DNA from 3 places in the Lysobacter sp. K5869 genome. Region 3 is predicted to be linked to each of the others. Evidence: predicted binding sites of a transcription regulator. Region 3 holds the regulator's gene; each other region holds the start of a gene.
What was found. The regulator HrcA, encoded in region 3, represses chaperone genes, less so after heat shock. The targets are predictions, from matches to a motif close to TTNGCACTCNNNNNNNNNGAGTGCNAA.

Region 1 (7,647 bases), 1.6 Mb from region 3:
TTGCCCTGGAAGCTGAAGACCACTTCGTTGCGGGCCTTTTCCGCGGCGTCCGGCGGGTCGGCCTGATGCCACTGCAGCAGCGTGCTCAGCAAGCCCATGTAGGCCGGCGAGGACGAGGTGATGACGATCTTGCTGCGGTCGTCGGTCAGCTCCAGGTCCGGCTCGCTCTGCCCGGTGTTGGCGTCGGCGCCGCCTTCGTAGCGGATCGCCATGTACATCACCGCGCGCGCCATGTCGCCCTTGCGCTTGCCCCACACCTCGAACGAACCGCCGTTGCCGTCGGGCGTCTTGAACCAGTTCGAGTTGCCCGGATAGGAACCGCTGCCGCCGCCGCTGCCGTTGTTGACCTCGGTGACGCGCTCGCCGCAGCCGCTGCTCAGCGAGCAGTTGGCGTAGGGCTTGTTGCCGCGGTCGGCGTTGTAGGCCGAGTCGGTCAGATACAGCATGTGGGTGTCGGTGTACGGCGCGTTCGGCAAGCCCTTGTCGCCGGTGGTGGTGCCGAAGCCCAGCGAGTTCGGCCAGCTGTGCTCGCGGTTGTACTTCAGGCCGCTGCCGCTGCCGGCGCGGTCGCTGACCTTGACGTAGCTGCGGTTGCGGTAGGCGTCGAGGATGCGGCCGGAGTTGTTCGGATCCTCGTCGGCGATCTCCAGGATGCTCCAGGTGTTGGTGGTGCCGCCGCTGTACGGATAGACCGTGTGGCCCTTGATCGTCTCGTGCAGCGAGCAGCGCAGCTGGCTGGCGCTGGAGGTGTTGACGTGGCTGTAGTAGCCGGTCGGCGTGCCGCCGCCGCTGGCGACGTTGAAGTTGACCACGGTGTTGGCGGCCGGCGCGGCGCCGCCGCTGTCGGCGACCTTGCTCGCCACCACGGTGAAGGTGCAGGCCTCGCCGGCGTGCAGCGCGGTGCCGGTGGACGCGGTGATGGCGGTGCCGCTGGCCGGGTAGGTCAGGGTCACCGCGCCGGAGGTCGCGCACTGCAGAGTCAGCGCGCCGGCGGCCAGGCTCACCGCTTCGCTGAAGTTGACCGACAGGTCGCCGGCGGCCGGGAAGTTGGTCGCGCCGGCGCTGGGCACGGTCGAGACCACGCTCGGCGGCGTGTTGGCCGGCGCGCCGGTGAAGGTCTGGCCGTTGTTGCAGGCGCCGAAGGTCTGGGTGGCCGAGTTCTGCCAGGCGAAGTTCGAATACTGGCTGCCGTTGCCCGACAGCTGCAGCGAGGTGCCGGCCGCGGTGGAGCCGGATTCGGACACCGGCAGGTTGACGCTGGTCTTGCCCGAGGCCGCGCCGCCGCTGGCGGTGATCTGGCCTTCGTAGCTGAGAAACTGGACCACGTTGCCGGCGCCGTCGACCAGGGCGAAGCCGTCGTTGGGGCCGTTCTGCAAACCGTTGGTGGGGTAGCTCAGGGTGGAAATGCGCACGGTGCCGCCGCAGGTCACCAGATTGCCGGCCGGCAGCAGGTCGCTGTCGTACTGGGTCGCCGCAGACGGGGTGGAGCCGTTGTAGAGCACGATGCGGTAGTCGCTGAGGGTTTCGCCGGCCGTGGCCACCACTTCGATGCGCTCGCCGACGTCGCCGGAAGACGTGGCGTCGTCGTAATGGAATTCGTTGACGAACACCGCGGCCGAGGCCATCGACGGCAGCAGCGCGGCGACGGCGAGGGACAGCGCGCTGGCGCGGCGCACACGCGAAACGAGAGAACAGCCAGAAACTGACTTGCGCATCAAACGGCTCCTTGTGATTGGCGTCGCGCGGCCGCGTGCAGGAGGCGGCGATCGACGGGGTGACGACGCGCCCTCCCCAGGACGCGCGTTCGAGTCTATCCAGCCTTTGTGACATCGCCCGCGACGCGCGGCCATCGGCGGACAGGAAAAGCGCGACCCGGGTCGCGCAATGACGAATCCGATTGCGACCGCGGGCACTGCCCGCGCTTGCCGCCGGTCACGCGCCGCCGCGCGCCTTGCCCAAGGCGCGGCTGCGGCCGGTGCGCGATTGCGCCAATTGCTCGGCGATTTCCACCAGCGGCACCCGCGCGCGCGCCGGCGCTTCGCGGAACGCGGCGATCAGGCGCAGTTCCAGTGCGTCGTCGATCAACAGCGCGTCGGCGGCGGCGACCGAATCCATCGCCGTGTCGGCCGACAGGTTCATGCGCCCGCGCCCGGTCGCCAGCCATTCGAACTGCACGCTGGTGGCGAGCGCGACTTCGCGCAGGTGGGTGACGCTGGGAAACTTGCCCTGGGCCGATTCCCAATGCCCGACCGCGCTGCGCTGGACCCCGACGGCGGCGCCGAGCGCGGCCTGGGAAAGGCCGGCGTGGCGGCGGGCCAGACGGATGCGCTGCTGTGGCGTCATGTGACCTCCTGCGCAGAATTTCAGGGGTTTTCAGCGGCTTGCTACCGATAGTCGCAGGGTGAGCGATAGACGCCGGAGCCTGTGCGCTTTCGCTGTCGTCGCCGCGGTGGCGAGGCAATGATTACAAGAGCTTGCCGGCTCGAACAAGCGTTCGAGCTAACGGAAGTAGCGTTCCGGCGCGTAAATGTGAGTGGCAAGTGTAGGAAGGACTTCGGAAGATGGCCGCACGCTGATACGGACGTCGGCTCACGACACGACGTCGGTTCGGGGGAAAGGGCGCGGGAGAGCGCCATGCGTAGGACTGCCGTCTCCGCACCAAAGAGCGCGTTCCACGGGACGCGCTCTTTTCTTTTGCGGGTTCGTTTCGTTGGCGGGGGGGGGCCACCGCTCGTTGGTGCGGATGCCGCCGCGGAGCGGAAGGCGTCGGACCCGAGAGCGTTCCACGGACGCGTTCGGGTCAGCGTTCCGTCGGTGTTCGGGACGCAGCGCGCGAGCCGCGCTCATCGCCGCCGAACTGCCGGCCTCGCAACGAATCGTTGGCGGCCGCGCGAATGCTCGGCCGCGAGAATGTTGTCGCTCCGGTTCGGAGCGACGCCTCACTCCACCGGCCGCAACTGCTCGTCGATCGAGCGCGTCTTCTCGGTCGCCACATCGCCGGTGTGCAGCGTGCTCTTGCGCTCGATCAGCAGCAGATGGCATTCCTCGTCGGCGACCGGGTTGTGGCGCACGCCCTTGGGCACGACGAACAACTCGCCTTCGCCGAGTTCGACCGTGCGCTCTTCCATCTCGATGCGCAGCCGGCCCTTGAGCACGTAGAACATTTCGTCCTCGTCGGCGTGCGCGTGCCAGGCGAGCGTGCCGTGCACGCGCGCGACCTTGACGTAGGCGTCGTCGACTTCGGCGACGACGCGCGGCGACCACAGTTCGGCGAGCGAGGCGGCGATGCGGGCGGGGGAGGTGGCGGACATGGGGATTCCTGGCGATGGGCTGGGAGATGCAGCGCAGTAGATACCACGGAGTCGTCATGCGGAGGCGTCATGCCGATGCGGTGATCGGATGAATGCGCGCGATGTAGCCGCGGTTGCCCCTTGTAGGAGCGGCGCGAGCCGCGACTGCGACACCGCACGCTCCGGCGCGACCGGCATGGAGTCCGGAAACCTGCACGCGCGGGTCGAGTGGCGCCGGCGTATGCGGTGTCGCGGTCGCGGCTCGCGCCGCTCCTACAGGGGGGGCGGCCGCCTGCGCGAGATGCGGTTACGGCTGCGCGTCCACCCACGCGCGCACCCGCGGATCGCGCACGTCCATCACCTCGAACAAACCCAGCGCGCGCAGCGCGGGCAACAGCTCCCGCGTATCGCGCTCGGCCTGCGCGCGCGCTTCGGCCGGCGCGGCCGGATCGGCCAGCACGCGCGCGTTGGCCAGAAACGCGGCGACCGAGCCTTTGCGCGCGACGAGGCCGCCGACGCGCACTTCGTTCTGCAGTTCGGGAAGAATGTCTTGAGCGCGCATGCCGCGGTTCCTGCGTTGGGGGGGCGACGCCCATGCTGGGCCGCGCGCGCCGGCTCTGCTACGTTGCCCCGGCCATCCGCCATCGCGTTCCGGCCAATGTCCGATCCTTTGCTCGCGCGCGAACGTCTCGACGCCGTCGACGCACCGTTCCTGCTCGCGCTGCGCCTGAGCGCGCAAGGCGTGCGCGAGACGCCCGAGCACGCGCACGCGCGCGGCCAGTTGTTCGGCGCCCATCGCGGCTTGCTCAGCGTGGGCACCGCGCGCGGGGTGTGGCTGGTGCCGGCCAGCGACGCGGTGTGGGTGCCGCCGCGGCAGCCGCACTCGCTGCGTTCGCACGGGCCGGCCTTCGACGGCTGGAGCGTGTACGTGGCCGAAGCGGCGTGCGCCGCGTTGCCGGCTGAACCCTGTGCGCTGGCCGTGTCGCCGTTGTTGCGCGCGACGGTCGAACGGGCGGCGCAGTGGCCGGTCCAGGTGAGGCTGGAACCGGCCCAGGACCGGCTGGCGCGGGTGCTGCTCGACGAGATCGCCCTGGCCGCGGCCGGCGCCGGCCCCGACCGGCTCGGCCTGCCGATGCCGGAGGATCCGCGCCTGCTGCGGGTCGCCCGCGCCCTGGCCGACCGGCCGGCCGACCCGCGCGGCCTGGCCGCCTGGGCCGAGGTCGCGCACCTGTCCGAGCGCAGCCTGACCCGCCGCTTCGCCGCCCAGACCGGCTACAGCCTGCTGCAATGGCGCCAGCGCGCGCGGCTGCTGCGGGCGCTGGAGCGGCTGGCGGCGGGCGAGGCGGTGACGGCGGTGGCGCTGGAACTGGGCTACGACAGCGTCAGCGCGTTCGCGGCGATGTTCCGGCGCCATTTGGGGGCGTCGCCGAGCCAGTACCTGCGCGATCTGCAGGGCGGGTGAGCCGGCGCCGCGCCGCGGGGCGCGGATGCGTCGGGCTGCGGCCGCGGCGCTCGGGCCTTTGAAGTCTGGAACCCGGGCCGATCCCGATAAGAGCGCGCCGAGCCTGGGCTCGCCAGCCTCCGCCGGCCCGGGGATTCGCCGGCCACGGACGCCGGTCGAACGCCTCCGGCGCAACCGCCTTCCCGCCCGCCGAAGCCCCCGCAGTCCGACGGCTGTCACCGACCCGGCGCAGGATTCGTCGCGCCCCCCTTGAAACCCGTCCGAGGCGCCTTATCTCCCGTCGAGTCCCGGTCGATCCGGGCGCTTTTGTCCCCGGCATTGGCACTCGCCGCGAACGACTGCTAAAATTTCCGCCCTTTCTCCACCAATTCAACTACTTACAGAGGTCGCCATGAATCTCAAGCCGCTCTACGACCGCGTTGTCGTCAAGCCGATCGAAGCCGACGAAGTCTCCGCCGGCGGGATCATCATCCCCGACGCCGCCAAGGAAAAGTCGACCAAGGGCGAAATCGTCGCCGTCGGTCCGGGCAAGGCGCTGGACAACGGCAGCGTGCGCGCGCCGCAGCTGAAGGTCGGCGACAAGGTCATCTACGGCCAGTACGCGGGCAGCAGCTACAAGCAGGACGGCGTCGAGTACAAGGTCCTGCGCGAAGACGACGTTCTGGCGATCGTGGGCTGAGTGGGAGCCGAAGCGGGAACAGGGAACGAAGGGAACAGGGAATGTCGTTAGCGCATGCGCTGACCGCCCCGATCCCCTCCCGCCCGCTTCGTCCTCTCCATTCCTTTTAGCTCCCTCTATCCCCTCTTTCCCTATTCCTGGAGTTCGCAACAATGGCTGCCAAAGAAATTCGTTTCGGTGAAGACGCTCGCGCCAAGATGGTGCGCGGCGTCAACGTGCTCGCCAATGCCGTCAAGGCCACCCTCGGTCCGAAGGGCCGCAACGTCGTGCTCGAGAAGAGCTTCGGCGCGCCGACCATCACCAAGGACGGCGTGTCCGTCGCCAAGGAAATCGAACTGGCCGACAAGTTCGAGAACATGGGCGCGCAGATGGTGAAGGAAGTCGCGTCCAAGACCTCCGATAACGCCGGCGACGGCACCACCACCGCGACCGTGCTGGCCCAGGCGCTGATCCGCGAAGGCATGAAGGCGGTCGCCGCCGGCATGAACCCGATGGACCTCAAGCGCGGCATCGACAAGGCCGTGACCGAGGCCGTGGTCGAGCTGAAGAAGCTGTCCAAGCCGTCCTCGACCTCGAAGGAAATCGCCCAGGTCGGCGCGATCTCGGCCAACTCGGACCACAACATCGGCGACCTGATCGCTCAGGCGATGGACAAGGTCGGCAAGGAAGGCGTGATCACCGTCGAAGACGGCTCGGGCCTGGAAAACGAACTCGACGTCGTCGAGGGCATGCAGTTCGACCGCGGCTACCTGTCGCCGTACTTCATCAACAACCAGCAGTCGATGCAGGCCGAACTGGACGACCCGTTCATCCTGCTGCACGACAAGAAGATCTCCAACGTGCGCGACCTGCTGCCGGTGCTGGAAGGCGTCGCCAAGGCCGGTAAGCCGCTGCTGATCGTCGCCGAGGAAGTCGAAGGCGAAGCGCTGGCGACCCTGGTGGTCAACACCATCCGCGGCATCGTCAAGGTCTGCGCCGTCAAGGCGCCGGGCTTCGGCGACCGTCGCAAGGCGATGCTGGAAGACATGGCCGTCCTCACCGGCGGCACCGTGATCTCCGAGGAAGTCGGCCTGCAGCTCGAAAAGGCCACGATCAAGGATCTCGGCCGCGCCAAGAAGATCCAGGTCTCGAAGGAAAACACCACGATCATCGACGGCGCCGGCGACAGCTCGGGCATCGAAGCGCGCATCAAGCAGATCAAGGCGCAGATCGAAGAGACCTCGTCGGACTACGACCGCGAGAAGCTGCAAGAGCGCGTGGCCAAGCTGGCCGGCGGCGTTGCGGTGATCAAGGTCGGCGCCGCCACCGAAGTCGAGATGAAGGAAAAGAAGGCTCGCGTCGAAGACGCGCTGCACGCCACCCGCGCGGCCGTGGAAGAAGGCATCGTCCCGGGCGGCGGCGTCGCGCTGATCCGCGCCAAGGCCGCGATCGCCGGTCTGAAGGGCATCAACGAAGACCAGAACCACGGCATCGCCATCGCCCTGCGCGCGATGGAAGCGCCGCTGCGCGAGATCGTGACCAATGCCGGCGAAGAGCCGTCGGTCATCCTCAACAAGGTCATCGAAGGCAAGGGCGCCTACGGCTACAACGCCGCCACCGGCGAGTACGTCGACATGATCGAAGCCGGCATCCTGGATCCGACCAAGGTCACCCGCACCGCGCTGCAGAACGCGGCCTCCATCGCCGGTCTGATGATCACGACCGAAGCCATGGTCGCCGAGCTGCCGAAGAAGGACGAGCCGGCGATGCCGGGCGCCGGCGGCATGGGCGGCATGGGCGGCATGGACTTCTGATCCAGCCGTTCGCGTTCGCGCGAAACGAAAAACCCCGCCGCGAGGCGGGGTTTTTTTTTGCGCCGACTCGCGCCGACAACCGCGCCGCGCTTCGGCGCGCGGCACTCGCGCCGCCGTCGCGCGGCGCCTACAGGATCTTGCCGAGAAAATCGCGATTGAGCGGCCGCACGTAAGCGGTCATGTCCAGCGCGGTGTGCTCCGCGGTGGCGGGCGAGCCGGCGAACTCTTCGATCAGGCTGACGCACTGATGGCGTTGCCGCGTGGGCAGGAAGCGCAGGATCGGCACCAGCCGGCGATGACCGACGGTCTCCCACGTATCCACCGCATCCAGGCTGGCGATCCACTTCGGCAGATCCTCGTCCCGCAGGGCCAGCGCGGGATAGCCGCCTCGGGAGCGGATGTTCTGCTGTTGCAACTGGGAAA
Region 2 (7,647 bases), 2.0 Mb from region 3:
GCGGCGCCACCCACGCCTATTTCGGCCACGACGAGTGGGCCGAGCACGCGCCGGGGCTGAAGACGCTCGACGACGCGCTGCACATCCGCCGCCGCGTGCTGCTCGCGTTCGAGCGCGCCGAAGCCGCGCAGACCGAGGAAGAACGCGAGGCGTGGCTGCACTTCGCCGTGGTCGGCGGCGGACCGACCGGCGTGGAGATGGCCGGCACGCTCGCCGAAATCGCGCGCAAGACCTTGCGCCGCGAGTTCCGCCGCATCGACCCGGCCAAGGCGCGCGTGCGCCTGATCGAGGCCGGGCCGCGGGTGTTGTCGAGCTTTCCCGAATCGCTGTCGGAAAAAGCCCGCGCGCAGTTGCAGCGGCTCGGCGTGGAAGTCGCCACCGGCACACCGGTGGGTTCGATCGACGCCAACGGCTACCGCCTGGGCGCCGAGTTCGTTCCGGCGCGTACGGTGCTGTGGGCCGCGGGCGTCGCGGCCTCGCCGTTGGGCGCGTTGCTCGACGCCCCGCGCGACCGCGCCGGCCGCGTGCAGGTGCTGCCCGACCTCAGCGTGCCCGGCCACCCGGAGATCTTCGTCGCCGGCGATCTGGCCAGCCTGCAGCAAGACGACGGCAAGCCGGTGCCCGGCGTCGCCCCGGCGGCCAAGCAGATGGGCGGCCACGTCGCCCAAAGCATCCGCGCGCGCGTGCTCGGCCAACCGGCGCCGGCGCCGTTCCGCTACGTCGATTTCGGCAACCTCGCCACCATCGGCCGGCGCGCGGCGGTGGTGGACTTGCGCGGGCTGCACTTCTCCGGCGTGCTGGCGTGGACGTTCTGGCTGGCCGCGCACGTGTTCTTCCTGATCGGCTTCCGCAACCGCCTGATCGTGATGCTCAACTGGTCGTGGGCGTACTACACGTACCAGCGCCATGCCCGCATCATCCTGGGCGGCGCGGGCGATAAAGAAACCGACGACGAAGACTGAGCCGCGGCGCGGCAGAACCGAAAAAAAGGGCGCCCGAGGGCGCCCTTTCCGTTTCGCGGCTCCGCGTTCGCTCAGGTGTACCCGTCGTAGTAGTACGCCGTCGCCTGCACCTGACGGCTCGCACCGGTGTCCAGGTCGGTCACGGTGGCTTGCAGGATCGCCACGCCGTCGCCGGACAGATCCGTCGAAATCGGCACCGCGCACGCGTTTTGGTTCGCGCACGAAGCGACGATCGCGTTGTTTTCCAGATTGCGCCAGACGAAACCGTAGTTGCCGGCCGGCAAGCCGGTCACGCTGAACACCGCCACGGTCGGGTTGTGCGCGCCGTTGGGCACCCACAGCGAGCTGCAGGTGTCGGGTGTGGCGATGTCGTAGCGGAAGGTGTCGACGTAACACTCCATGCCGGCGCCGGCGACGTTGCCGGCGTGCGCCGGCGCGGCGTGGCCCATGGCCAGCGCGAGCGCGACCGCGCTCAGGCCGATTGCTGCGTTGATGCGCATGAAACTCTCCTTGTCGAGTGCGTGCTTCGATGAGCGTGCGGCGCGCCGCGGCGCGCGCCGGGAACGAACGGCGGCGCGCGGCGACGGACGCCGCCGACGCGCGCCGCGGCCGCGATCAGTTGTAGCCGTCCCAGAAATACGCGGTGGCGTTGAGCGTGCGCTGCGCGCCGGTGGCCAGATCGGTCACCACCACGCGCAGCCGCGCTTCGCCGTCGCCGCGGGTTTCGGTGGCGATCGGCACGCCGCACCAGCCCGGCGAATTGCCGCAGCCGGCCGGGGCCTGCCCGGTTTCCAGATCGGTCCAGACGTAGCTGTAGTTGCCCGCCGGCAATCCGGTCACGTTGAAGTACGCGGCCGACGGATTCGACGCGGTGCCCGGCGTCCACACGCTCTGGCACCAGCCGGCCTGCGGCACGTCGTACGCGATGGTCTCCACATAGCATTCCAGTTGCGCGCCGCTCAGGTCGCCCGCGCGCGCCGGCGCGAGCGCCGTCAGCGACAGCGCGGCGGCGAATCCGGCCGCGATCAGCATCTTGCCAACTTCCATGACCCCCTCCTTATGTTGTGAGCCGGCCGCTGCGGCCGGCGCCGCAGTCTCGGCACGGCGCGAACGCGCCGGCAAGGGCGGAACGGCGGCGATGCGACGCCGCTTGCAGTTCTCAGCCGCCGGCGCGGCGCGACGGCGGCGAAGTTGCGAGCGCGAGCAACCGCTAGTGGCCGCGCCGGCCCTGCGGTCCGATCCACGCGCGGCCTTCGCGGCCGTCCGTGGAGGCGGCCGCTCGATCGCTCGCATCGGGTACTCGCAAAACGCGGACGCGACGGCTCACCCATAAGTTTTTTTTTCAATCGCGCTCGATCCTGCACAGGAAGCAGCCGTAGCGCGCGTTGTGGGCGTGGATCTGGGCCACGCGCGGATCCTCGAACAGTTCCTGCACCGCCGCCTCGGCGTCGCGGCCTTCCAGCGCGCGCGCCTGCAGCATCCAACCGTTGGCGTCGTACGCGCGCAGCGACAGGTGGCGGGTAGCGAGCATCGACGGCAAGCGGTTGCGCAGCGCCGGCGCGCGCGCGGCGCCTTCGCGCACGAAGATCGGACCGCTGGCGCGGTAGGGGCCGTCGCAGTCGTGATGCTGGAAAGTCAGCAGCAACAGCTGTTCGCCCGGCGAAGCATCTTGCAGCGACACCCGGCAGGGATAGCCGGTGGGCGAGTCGGCCACGACCCGGCGCATGCCGTGGGCGCGCAGCGCCTCGTCGTCGAGCGCGAACAGCGGGGCGAAGGTTTCGGCAGCGAGGCCGTCGATTCGGTAAGCGTGCATGGCGCGGATTCCTTGAGTGGGTGGCGCCACGTTAGTCCCGCCGCACAGGCGCCGATATCCGCGTCTTGCGCGGCGCGCGCATTGGTTTAGGCTGGCGCGCGATGCGGCCCTGCGGTCGCGCGAGGTCGGGGGGACCGTATGAGCGACAACCGCGTCATCGACACCGAAACACCGCGGCGGCGGCGCCTGCCGCTCGGCTTGCTGCTGATCCTGGCCGCGACCGCGTGCTCGGGCAAGGAGCCGGCCAAACCCGCCGCCCATCCCGAGTTCGACGCCTCCGCGCCGGCGGCCGCGCGCGCGAAGACGGCGCTGCCTTCCGACGAATTCCTCGCTCAAGTGAGCGCGGAAAGCGAGGCCGCCGAGGCGTTCGGCGAACGCCATCGCCCGCTGCAATTCTCCGGCCGCGTCGACCAAGCCGTCGCCGAATTGGTCGCCTACGCCGAACAAGGCGGCGCCGCGCGCCGTTTCGCCATCGGCAACATGCTGTGGTCGCTGGCGCCGGAAGCCTCGCTGAGCCTGCACCGCGCCGCCGACGAAGCGCAGCCGGATCAGCCGGAAATCCTGTACGAACTGGCCCTGCACTACACCCGCAAGGACGACTGCGCCGCGGCGCTGCCGCTGTGGCGACGCCTGCGCCCTACCCGCGTCGGCATTCCCGCGCAGGCCGCCTATCTCGCCGCGTACTGCCATCTGGCCAGCGGCGATTTGCGCGGCGCGGTCGCGATCGTGCAGTCCTCCGACATCGACGAGCACCACGTCGGCGCCGAGAAAATGTCCTACGAAGTGTTCGGCGGCCCCGCCGAGCTGATCGGGTTCGATCGGGACTACCGCAAGGCCGCCGGCGGCGACCGCGGCGCGCTGGAAAGCCTGCTGGCGCGTTCGTTCGACTGGAACACCGATTGGTGGAACGCCGCGCCGGAGCCGGCGGCGCAGGACGCGGCGATCGCGCTGGCGCGTACGCAGTGGAGCGCGCAGACGCGCGAACGCCAGGAATGGGATTGCCTGTGGCCGAAGCTGCGCGATCGCGAGCAGCCGTTCGGCCAGCAGGATCTCGACCGCTGCCGCGTGCTCGTCGGCGGCCATCCCTATCCGGCCAGTTCGACGCTGGGCTTGGTCGCATTGGCGCGGCTCGTGTCCCGCGCCGAGCAGCCGCCGGACTTCGCCGCGCTGCTCGCCCGCCACGGCGGCACCTTGCGCGAACGCGCCACCGGCAAACGCGACGATCCGCAGGCGCTGCGCGTGTTGGCCTACCTGCAGCAAAGCGCCGGCGACGCGGCCGGGCTGGCGCAGACCGACGAACTGGGCTGGAAACGCTACCGCGACGAACGCTTCGCGCTCAGCCGCGTGCAGCACGCCGAGCCCGGTCCGGGCGTCGCGCCCGACCCGGCGTATCGCGCCATGCTCGCGCAGGCCGCGCAGGATTTTCCGCACGCGCCGCTGTATCCGATGCTGGAGGCGGTCTATCGCGCCGGCGGCGGCGACCCGCCGGCCGCCGACGTCGCGCGCGTGCTGCAAGCCGAAACCCGCACGCTGGACTTGAGCGTGCGCAACGGCGACCTGCGCTCGCATTCCCAGCTCAAAGCGCTGTACCGGCGGCTGGCGAAGGCGCTGGAAAAGGAAAGCGCCGCCGGCCGCTGAGCGCGGCGCGCAAAAGAAAACGGCCCGGGTCGCCCCGGGCCGTTTCGTTTTGGTAGCGCTTCGCGGCTTAAGCCGCGAACAGGCCGCGCATCTTCTTCAGCGCGTTGGCTTCGATCTGGCGGATGCGCTCGGCGCTGACGCCGTACTCGTCGGCCAGTTCCTGCAGCGTGACCTTGCTGTCGGCGTCGAGCCAACGGCGCTTGATGATGTCGCGCGAACGCGCATCCAAGCCGGCCATGCCCTCGCGCAGCAGCGCGAGCTGGTTGTCTTCCTCGTCCTCACGCTCGTAGCTCTGCGAGGGGTCTTCCTCGGCGGCGCGCAGGTAGGCGGCCGGCGACGGCGGCGCGTGGTCGTCGTCTTCGTCGCTGGGCGCGTCGAAACCGATGTCGCGGCCGGACAGGCGCGATTCCATTTCCAGCACTTCGCGTTCGGAGACGTTGAGGTCCTGAGCGACCTGACGCACTTCCTCGGCGTTCATCCAGCCCAGGCGGGTCTTGGACTTGCGCAGGTTGAAGAACAGCTTGCGCTGCGCCTTGGTCGTGGCGACCTTGACGATGCGCCAGTTCTTGAGGATGAACTCGTGCATCTCGGCGCGGATCCAGTGCACCGCGAAGGAGACCAGGCGCACGCCCTGTTCGGGGTCGAAGCGCTTGACCGCCTTCATCAGGCCGATGTTGCCTTCCTGGATGAGGTCGCCGATCTGCAGGCCGTAGCCGTTGTAGCCGCGGGCCACGTGGACCACGAAGCGCAGATGGGAATGGATGAGTTCGCGGGCCGCGTCGAGGTCTTCCTCGTCGCGGAACCGGCGGGCCAACGCCTGCTCGTCTTCGACGGTCAGCACCGGGATTTGGTGCACCGCGCCGATATATGCATCCAGCGAACCGAGCGCGCTGGGCACAGGCAGGTTGTTGGTGATAAGAGCGGAGGATTGGGCGATAGAGGTCATGGCAGCGATCTTAGCAGTCGGCCTATAGGACTGCTAAAGGCGGGGGAAGTTCCGCAGTGTTGCGCAATTGGAACGGCGGGGAGGCCTGCGGATGGCGCGCGTTCAGGCGCCGGGGAGTGTGTGCGGGGGCCCGTAAGCGGGAGGTCGAGATGTCGAGTTGCAGTAACGGTGGCAGCAACTGCAATAACGATGTCAGCGGCTGCTAACTATGTCAGCACGCTCCTGACCGCCAAAGAAATACGATAAATATCAATTACTTAGAAATTCACCTTAGGTTTTGATTGCCCAAAAGGAGGGCAGCAGCGGCCATTTGATCTCCAGCGGCGCGCAGCTATGTAACCGCCGGAGGATGATCCATAAAAATCAAATACTTACACAAATAGCGCACCTTAACGGGAGCCGGGGGAGCACCCTACTCCGAACTTGATCGCCGACGAGGGCGGGCCAGTACCCGGTAGAAATCTGCTTTCAGGCCCCAAACGCCGCTGAGCCATTACCAACCAGCTTAGGGCAGGCCATCGGCGCCCGGCACCGACCTGAATCGGCGTCCTTCCACGTTGGCTCCTAAAACTAGTAGGCTGAAAACGGAATTCTCTGCTGCACTGGCAAAGTTGCGGGTCCTGAGAAGGAAATTCAGGGGAATGGAATCATGGGGAAAGTGATTTATGTAACCGGAGCACCTGCGACCGGTAAGTCGACCTTGTGCCGCACTCTAAGTGCCGATCCAGCTATCCACTCGTTCTGCTACAGCGAACGATTACGAGACCACGTCAATCGTCAGGCGGGCATCGCTCTGGATGAGGCCGACATTCGTAGGCAATCAGCCCAGGTTGTTACATCGAAACACGTCGATGAAGTCGACGACTTGTTACAGGCCGAAGCCGAATCCTGCCGCAAGTCCGGCGGAAACCTGCTGATCGACAGCCATCCTGTGACCAAAGAGAACTACGGATTCCGCGTCACGCCCTTCAAGCTTCAGCGATTGCTTGATCTCAAGATTGACTACTTCATCTGCCTGTACGCAGATCCCAAAGTGATGGCGCAACGCATAGAGCTTGACGCCCAGGGACGCCCCCTCCCAAGCGATTTCGAATTGGCCGTACACGTCAACTTACAGGCGTCAGTGGTGGCTACTTATTCAGTCCTCTCTGGCCGGCCATGCCACCTTGTGGATAGCAGCGTCGATCGCATGCAACTGGTGCAACGGGTAAGAGCTCTCGCCGGTCTGATCTAGAGATCCACGCATCGCAGGAGCCACACTATGGCACGTGAGATCAACCTGAAAGACGCGATCAATGCTGTATCCGACGTGGTTCAGAACCGTCCACGCCCGCTGCGCGAATTCGACCAGATCTACATGAAGACTGGCGACATGGTCATGCAGAGCGAACTGGTAGCTCGTTGGGCAAAGGACAAGCGACTTGCGTTTATCGGCGATGGCGATGCAATCAGTGTCTGCGTGGCATTGCTAAAAGCCAGGGAAATATTTGATGAAGGTCCATCTCACATCACCGTATTCGACTTCGACGAGCGAATCTGCGGCGCGATCACTCGCATAGCTGACCACGAGCAGATGACCAACTTAGAATCACGCTTGTACAACTGCGCCGATGCGTTCCCAGAAGACATGATCGGGCAGTTCGACTGCTTTTATACTAATCCACCATGGGGCGCGAGCAACGCAGGAGAGAGCGTTAAGGTCTTCATGGAACGAGGATTTGAAGCGACCGGCAACAGCGGCGAGGGCCTGGTCGTTATCGCGGACGATCATGAGCTTGAATGGCCACAGCATGTACTGGCTCAGGTCCAGAAATTCGCACTCGAAAGGGACCAGTTTGTTCAGAAGATGCATTCGAAGATGCATCTTTACCATTTGGACGACAACCCAAACCTGCGCTCATGCAATCTATTCTTTAAAGCTCTCCCGATGGAACGACCGTCCGTCGTGAGCAAGGGACTCGAGAAGGAGCGACTGGACAACTTCTATGGACAGGGCCAGCCGCTGACCATTAGATACGTGCGCGAACGAAAACGCGTGGACTATGGCAAGGCGCATGACGAGGAATACGCCATCGAACCCATGGAGGTATGAGATGAGCTCGATTATTCAACCCGGAGCACACGTGCTCTTCATGAAGGTCGGCATTCATGCGAAAGAGCCGTTGGAGAGCATCATCGAGAGAAAACTCAAGGAGATTGATGACACGGGCATGGCCTTTTGGGGCTACGGCGGGAATACATGTCACCCCACCAATATGGTTCAGCCGTTCGCCAAGCACGCCGTGGAC
Region 3 (7,647 bases):
ATCGCCGCCGAGCACGGTTACCTGATCGAGGAACACTCGCTGGTGCTGTACGTGCGTAAGAAGCGGTGAAGCGGGAGCGGGGAAGGAAGGGAGCGGGGAATGGGGTGATCGTCCTGGCTCCGGCGGCATCCCGGCTTCGATGAAACCGGCTTGGAAAAAAGCCCGCGTGAGCGGGCTTTTTTGTGGGCGAAGCGGCTGGGGTTTCAAGCTTCCAGGCGGATCGAACCGGCTCGCGGCGAACGCACGGCCACCCGCGCCCTCACCATTCCCGGTTCCCCATTCCCCTCATTCCCCTGGCTGCAACCCTCAACTCACATCGGCCAACAACCGCCGCGCGGCCGCCCGCACTTCCTTCGTCAGCTCCACGCCGCCGAGCATGCGCGCCAGCTCTTCCTCGCGCTCCTTCGCCGCCAGCACCTGCACCGCGCTCTGGGTGACGCCTTCGCTGGCGGCCTTGGCGACGCGGTAGTGGGCGTGGCCCTGGGCCGCGACCTGGGCGAGGTGGGTGACGCACAGCACCTGACGGCTGCCGCCGAGCGCGCGCAGCTTTTGACCAACGATCTCGGCCACGGCGCCGCCGATGCCGGTGTCGACTTCGTCGAACACCATGGTCGGCACCGCGTCCAGGCCGAAGGCGGCGACTTCGATCGCCAGCGAGATGCGCGAGAGTTCGCCGCCGGAGGCGACCTTGCGCAGCGGCCGCGGCGGTTGGCCGGGGTTGGCGGCGACCATGAATTCGACGCGTTCGGCGCCGTTCGGGTCGGGCCGGTCTTCTTCCTGCGGCTCGATGTCCACGGCGAAGCGGCCGCCGCCCATGCCGAGTTCGCCGATCAGTTCGGTGGTGCGCGCCGACAGCGAGGCGGCGGCCTCGCGGCGGGCGCGGCCGAGCGCGTCGGCGGCGGCGCGCCACTGCGCGCGCGCGCCGGCGATTTCGCCGTCGAGCTTGTCCAGGCGCTCGCCGGCGCCGCGCAGTTGTTCCAGTTCGGCGGCGACGCCGTCGCGGGTGGCGGCCAGTTGTTCCGGCGCGACCCGGTGCTTGCGCGCCAGTTCGTGCAGGCGGCCGAGCTTGGCTTCGATGCGCTCGAATTCGGACGGGTCCAGGTCGAGGTCGTCGCGCACGCGGTCGAGCAGGGACAGCGCTTCGTCGATCTGGATCGCGGCGTTGTCGAGCAGGGCGTCGACATCGTTGAGGCGCGGCTCGTGCTCGGCCACGCGCTGCAAGTCGCCGCGCACCTGTTGCAAGGTGCGGGTCAGCGACGGGCCTTCGTCGCCGCCGATGCGCGCGAACGCGCTTTCGCAGGCGGCGATCAGGCCGGCGGCGTGGGCGTGGCGGCGGTGGTCGGCGTTGAGCTTGGCGATGGCGTCGGGTTCCAGCGCCTCGCGTTCGAGTTCGGCGTGTTGGTGTTCGAGCCAGCCGATGCGGTCGGAGACGTCGCCCTGGGCGACCAGCCCGTCGCGCTCGCGCAGCAGCGCGCTCCAGGCGCGCGCGGCGGCCGCGACCGGCTCACGCGCGGCCTCGTGGCGGCCGTAGGCGTCGAGCAGGTCGAGCTGGCTGGCGCGGGTGAGCAGCGCCTGGTGTTCGTGCTGGCCGTGGATTTCGACCAGGCGCCCGGCGAGCTCGCCGAGTTGGCCGAGGGTGACGGGACGGCCGTTGACCCAGGCGCGCGAACCGCCGTCGGCGCGGATCACCCGGCGGATCTGGCAGACCGGGGCGTCGCCGTCGCCGGTTTCGTCGAGTTCGTTCTCGCGCAGCCAGACCGCGGCGAGCGGGGCGTCGTCGAGGGTGAAGTCGGCGACCAGTTCGGCGCGGTCGGCGCCGTGGCGGACCACGCCGCTGTCGGCGCGCAGGCCGCCGAGCAGGCCGAGCGCGTCGACCAGCAGCGACTTGCCCGCGCCGGTTTCGCCGGAGATGACGGTGAGACCCGGACCGAAGCTGAGTTCGGCGGCGGTGACGACGGCGAATTGCTTGAGCGAAAGATGGGCGAGCATGCGGCGGCGATTGTGCCTGGGCGGGGCGGCGCCTGGGAATGGGCGCGCGGCGGGAGCGAGCGTAAGGGGTGGGCGGATCAGAGGGTGAGACGGGGTGGGGCGGGCGACAGTATGGCGGCGGCGGATGACGCGCGGTCGCGGCGGCGCGGCAATGCGGACGCCTGTCGCCTTTTCTTTTTCCTCCCCCGCAGGCGGGAGAGGATGCCCGAAGGGGCGGATAAGGGCGCGGCCCTCATCCGCAAGCAAAAAAGGGGCTCAACTCCCGATCGTTCTCCCAATTCCCCTCATTCCCCTGGTTCCCCTCATTCCCAGCCTCGCTCCCCCGCTTGCGCCCAGCCCCCACCGCGCATATATCGCCCCCATGAACCGCCGAGCCAACGACCCCGCCCTCGACCCGCGCGCCCGCCAGTTGCTGCGCGCGCTGATCGGCCGCTACATCCACAGCGGCGAGCCGGTCGGCTCGCAGACCCTGGCCCGGCACGCCGGGCTCGACGTCAGCCCGGCGACGATCCGCAACATCCTGTCCGACCTGGAAGAAGCCGGTCTGCTCAGCGCGCCGCACACTTCCGCCGGCCGCATCCCGACCGCGCAGGGCTACCGCCTGTTCGTCGATTCGCTGCTGCAAGTGCGCCCGCTGCCCGACGGCGAGGTCGCGCGGCTGCGCAGCGAACTGCCGTCCGGCTCGGGCACCCAGGCGCTGCTGGGCAGCGCGTCGGAGTTGCTGTCGGCGATGACCCACTTCGTCGGCGTGGTCAGCGTGCCCAAGCGCGAGCAGTTCGCGTTCCGCCGGATCGAATTCGTGCCGCTGGACGCGCAGCGGGTGCTGGCGATCCTGGTGTTCGCCGATCAAGAGGTGCAGAACCGCATCATCCAGACCCGCCGCCCGTTCGAAGCCGGCGAGCTCGAACGCGTGGGCAACTACCTCAACACCCATTTCGCCGGCCGGCCGGTGGCCGAGATCCGCGCCTCGCTGCTGCTGGAACTGCGCAACGCGCAGACCGAGATGCAGGCCCTGTTGGCGCAGTCGATGGAACTGGCCGAGCAGGCGCTGGCCCCCGACGGCGACGACATGGTCCTGGCCGGACAAACCCGGCTGATGGGCGTGCAGGAACTGGCCGACCTCGACCGCCTGCGCGAGCTGTTCGACGCCTTCGCCCGTAAGCGCGAGATCCTGCAACTGCTCGAACGCACCGTGCGCGCGCCGGGCGTGCGCATCTTCATCGGCGAGGAAACCGGGCTGGCGCCGCTGGAAGGCGTGTCGCTGGTGACCGCGCCCTACGGCGCCGGCGGCCGGGTGCTGGGCGTGCTCGGGGTGATCGGCCCGACCCGGATGGCCTACGACCGGATCATTCCGGTGGTGCAGGCCGCCGCGGACGCGTTAGGGGACGCGTTTGAGCCAACCGAAGGGGACTAAGCCCCGCCGCCCCAACCCCGAAGCCCGTCCCCGCGAGCGCTCGCTCGCGAACGTCCCCGCTCAAACGCGAATGCGCACGTACCGAAAGCGCCTGGGGCTGATCCCCGCCGCCCGAAGCCCGACCCAAGAGCGCTCGCTTATGAAGGCTCCCCGCTCAAACGCCCCCTCGAGCCGAGAGCCCCCAGCCCCCGCCCATTGTCCCAAAACCACCCCCAAACCCCGACGCTCCCCGCCGATCCCGCACGATCGGCGCAGATCACCGCCGTTCCCCCGGCCCCAACACTTGAATGCCGTCCCCCAGGCCCCATAGCTGGCCCTGTCGCGGACGACCGCAAGGAACCAGCATGAACCAAAACGACCCGAACCCCGATCTGACCCTCGAGCCGCAGGACCCGGCCGCCGCCGGCGCCGGCCTGTCCGAGGTCGAGACCTTGCGCGCCGAGCTGAACAAGCTGCGCGAAGACTCGCTGCGCGAGCGCGCCGAACTCGACAACCAGCGCAAGCGCGTGGTCCGCGATATCGAAATGGCGCGCAAGTTCGCCAACGAGCGCCTGCTCGGCGACCTGCTGCCGGTGATCGACAGCCTCGAGGCCGGTCTGGCCGCGGCCGGCGGCGACGCCAGCGCGCTGCGCCAGGGCATGGAGCTGACCTTGCGCCAGCTGCTCAAGGTCGCCGGCGACAACGGCCTGGTCGCGGTCGATCCGGTCGGCCAGCCGTTCAATCCCGAACACCATCAGGCCATGAGCCTGGTGCCGGCGCCGGGCGTGGCGCCGAACCATGTGGTCCAGGTCTACCAGAAGGGCTGGCTGCTCAACGAGCGCCTGCTGCGCCCGGCGCTGGTGGTGGTGGCTCAGGACGCCTGAGCCGGGCTCCGTGCGCGCCGCGGCGGGGGCCGCGCGAGAGGCGCGCGCAACGGGGCCTGAGCGTAGTTTTCGATCCGATCAGGGGCAGGGCACGGGCGCTTGAACTGCCCGGCACCGAGCCCCAAATAACGAACATCGGCGGCCCGCAGCGTTCCGCGCCGCCCCCAACATTCCAGCATTGAGAGAGGGAGCACCACCTATGGGCAAGATCATCGGCATCGACCTGGGCACGACCAATTCCTGCGTCGCCATCATGGAAGGCGGCAAGGCCAAGGTCATCGAGAACTCGGAAGGCGACCGCACCACCCCGTCCATCGTCGCCTTCACCAAGGACAGCGAAGTCCTGGTCGGCGCCTCGGCCAAGCGCCAGGCGGTGACCAACCCGAAGAACACCTTCTACGCGGTCAAGCGCCTGATCGGCCGCAAGATGACCGACGCCGAAGTGCAGAAGGACCTGGGCCTGGTGCCCTACGCCATCGTCCCGCACGACAACGGCGACGCCTGGGTGGCGACCGCCGACGGCAAGAAGATGGCGCCGCAGCAGATCTCGGCCGAAGTGCTGGGCAAGATGAAGAAGACCGCCGAAGCCTACCTGGGCGAGCCGGTCACCGAAGCGGTCATCACCGTGCCGGCCTACTTCAACGACAGCCAGCGCCAGGCGACCAAGGACGCCGGCAAGATCGCCGGCCTGGAAGTCAAGCGCATCATCAACGAGCCGACCGCGGCCGCGCTGGCCTACGGCATGGACAAGAAGGGCGGCGACCGCAAGGTGGCCGTGTACGACCTCGGCGGCGGCACCTTCGACGTGTCGATCATCGAGATCGCCTCGGTCGACGGCGAAATGCAGGTCGAAGTGCTGTCCACCAACGGCGACACCTTCCTCGGCGGCGAAGACTTCGACAAGCGCGTCATCGACTACTTGGTCGACGAGTTCAACAAGGACCAGGGCATCGACCTGCGCAAGGATCCGCTGGCCCTGCAGCGCCTGAAGGACGCGGCCGAGCGCGCCAAGATCGAGCTGTCCTCCTCGCAGCAGACCGAAGTCAACCTGCCGTACGTCACCGCCGACGCCTCGGGCCCGAAGCACCTCAACATCAAGCTGACCCGCGCCAAGCTGGAGTCGCTGGTCGAGGACCTGATCAAGAAGACCATCGAACCCTGCCGCATCGCGCTCAACGACGCCGGCCTGCGCGCCAGCGACATCGCCGAGGTGATCCTGGTCGGCGGCCAGACCCGCATGCCCAAGGTCGGTCAGGCCGTGGCCGAGTTCTTCGGCAAGGAACCGCGCAAGGACGTCAACCCGGACGAAGCTGTCGCCGTCGGCGCGGCGATCCAGGGCGGCGTGCTGGCCGGCGAGGTCAAGGACGTGCTGCTGCTCGACGTGACCCCGCTGAGCCTGGGCATCGAAACCCTGGGCGGCGTGTTCACCAAGATCATCGAGAAGAACACCACGGTGCCGACCAAGGCCTCGCAGACCTTCTCCACCGCCGAGGACAACCAGTCGGCCGTGACCGTGCACGTGCTGCAGGGCGAGCGCGAGCAGGCCCGCTTCAACAAGTCGCTGGCCCGCTTCGACCTGTCCGGCATCGAACCCTCGCCGCGCGGCATGCCGCAGGTCGAGGTGTCCTTCGACATCGACGCCAACGGCATCCTGCACGTCAGCGCCAAGGACAAGAAGACCAACAAGGAACAGAAGGTCGAGATCAAGGCCGGTTCGGGCCTGTCCGAGGAAGAGATCGCCAAGATGGTCGCCGACGCGGAAGCCAACCGCGAGGAAGACCAGAAGTTCCACGAGCTGGTGCAGGCGCGCAACCACGCCGACGCGCTGATCCACAGCACCCGCAGCGCGATCAAGGAGCACGGCGAGAAGATCCCGGGCGAGGCCATCGGCCGCGCCGAGTCGGCGATCGCCGAGCTCGAGACCGCGATGAAGGGCGACGACAAGGGCCAGATCGAGGCCAAGTCGCGCGCGCTGGAAGAAGCCGCGCAGTCGGTGCTGGCCGCGGCCGGCGCCGGTCACGCGGGCGGCGACGCTCCGGCCGGCGACGCCGGCGCTTCGGCCAAGTCCGACGACGTGGTCGATGCGGAATTCACCGAAGTGAAGGACGATAAGAAGTAAGAGCGGGAACAGGGAATGGGGAATCGGGAAGGGTAGGCGCGACCTCGTCGCGGCCTGCCGGACGCCCGGTTCCCCGTTCTCGTATTCGCAGTTTTCGATGCAACGATTCCCACTCTTGGTTCCCGATTTCCGCCGATGAGCAAACGCGACTACTACGAAGTGCTGGGCGTTCAACGCAACGCCAGCGACGACGACCTGAAGAAGGCCTATCGCCGCTGCGCGATGAAGTTCCACCCGGACCGCAATCCCGGCGACGCGGCCGCCGAGGCCTCGTTCAAGGAGTGCAAGGAGGCCTACGAGGTCTTGTCCGACGCGTCCAAGCGCCGGGTCTACGACCAGCACGGGCACGCCGCGTTCGAGCACGGCATGGGCGGCGGCGGTGGCGGCGGTCCCGGCTTCGCCGACATGGGCGATATCTTCGGCGACATTTTCGGCAACATCTTCGGCGGCGGTGCCGGCGGCGGAGCGCGCGGTCCGCGCCGCGGCGCCGACATCGGCTACGTGATGGAGCTGTCGCTGGAAGAAGCGGTCGGCGGCGTCGAGAAGCAGATCGAAATCCCGACCCTGGACGAGTGCGAAACCTGCAAGGGCTCGGGCTCGGCCGACGGCAAGATCGAAACCTGCGGCACGTGCAACGGCCGCGGCCAGGTGCGTTTCCAGCGCGGCATCTTCTCGATGCAGCAGGCTTGCCCGCACTGCAACGGGCGCGGCCAGACCATCGCCAACCCCTGCGGCGACTGCCACGGCCAGGGCCGGGTGGAGCGGACCAAGACCTTGCAGGTCAAGATCCCCGCCGGCGTCGACAACGGCGACCGCATCCGCCTGACCGGCGAGGGCGAGGCCGGCCCGGCCGGTTCGCCGCCGGGCGACCTGTACGTGGAAGTGCGCGTGCGCGAGCACGAGATCTTCCAGCGCGACGGCGACGACCTGCACTGCGAAGTGCCGATCCGCATCTCGCAGGCCGCGCTCGGCGACATCGTGCGGGTGCCCACGCTCGGCGGCGAAGTCGAGCTGCGCATTCCCGCCGAAACCCAAAGCGGCAAGCTGTTCCGCCTGCGCGACAAGGGCGTCAAGTCGGTGCGCAGCCGCAAGCCCGGCGATCTGTACTGCCGCGTGGCGGTGGAAACGCCGGTCAACCTCACCGCCGAGCAGCGCGACCTGCTGGAGAAGTTCGAGGCCACCTTCGTCGGCGAAGGCGCGCGCAAGCATTCGCCGCGTTCCTCGACCTTCATCGACGGGGTCAAGGGCTTCTGGGACCGGAT

Region 1: the regulator HrcA is predicted to act here: its motif matches at 5,071-5,097, upstream of J5226_RS00280 (co-chaperone GroES).
Region 2: the regulator HrcA is predicted to act here: its motif matches at 5,370-5,396, upstream of rpoH (RNA polymerase sigma factor RpoH).

What each region holds. Positions count from the first base shown of each region.
Region 1 covers NZ_CP072597.1:70,886-78,532, reverse strand. The annotation lists gene J5226_RS00305 (endonuclease) at 1-1,715, opposite strand, end outside; gene J5226_RS00300 (helix-turn-helix transcriptional regulator) at 1,933-2,343, opposite strand; gene J5226_RS00295 (cupin domain-containing protein) at 2,940-3,311, opposite strand; gene J5226_RS00290 (hypothetical protein) at 3,598-3,852, opposite strand; gene J5226_RS00285 (helix-turn-helix transcriptional regulator) at 3,949-4,752, shown strand; gene J5226_RS00280 (co-chaperone GroES) at 5,144-5,431, shown strand; gene groL (chaperonin GroEL) at 5,584-7,224, shown strand; gene J5226_RS00270 (hypothetical protein) at 7,352-7,647, opposite strand, start outside.
Region 2 covers NZ_CP072597.1:462,147-469,793, forward strand. The annotation lists gene J5226_RS01985 (NAD(P)/FAD-dependent oxidoreductase) at 1-962, shown strand, start outside; gene J5226_RS01990 (hypothetical protein) at 1,034-1,462, opposite strand; gene J5226_RS01995 (hypothetical protein) at 1,578-2,009, opposite strand; gene J5226_RS02000 (DUF1203 domain-containing protein) at 2,305-2,775, opposite strand; gene J5226_RS02005 (hypothetical protein) at 2,914-4,413, shown strand; gene rpoH (RNA polymerase sigma factor RpoH) at 4,481-5,359, opposite strand; gene J5226_RS02015 (ATP-binding protein) at 6,009-6,593, shown strand; gene J5226_RS02020 (bis-aminopropyl spermidine synthase family protein) at 6,621-7,451, shown strand; gene J5226_RS02025 (hypothetical protein) at 7,453-7,647, shown strand, end outside.
Region 3 covers NZ_CP072597.1:4,404,931-4,412,577, reverse strand. The annotation lists gene fur (ferric iron uptake transcriptional regulator) at 1-69, shown strand, start outside; gene recN (DNA repair protein RecN) at 307-1,989, opposite strand; gene hrcA (heat-inducible transcriptional repressor HrcA) at 2,351-3,403, shown strand; gene grpE (nucleotide exchange factor GrpE) at 3,691-4,266, shown strand; gene dnaK (molecular chaperone DnaK) at 4,466-6,385, shown strand; gene dnaJ (molecular chaperone DnaJ) at 6,521-7,647, shown strand, end outside.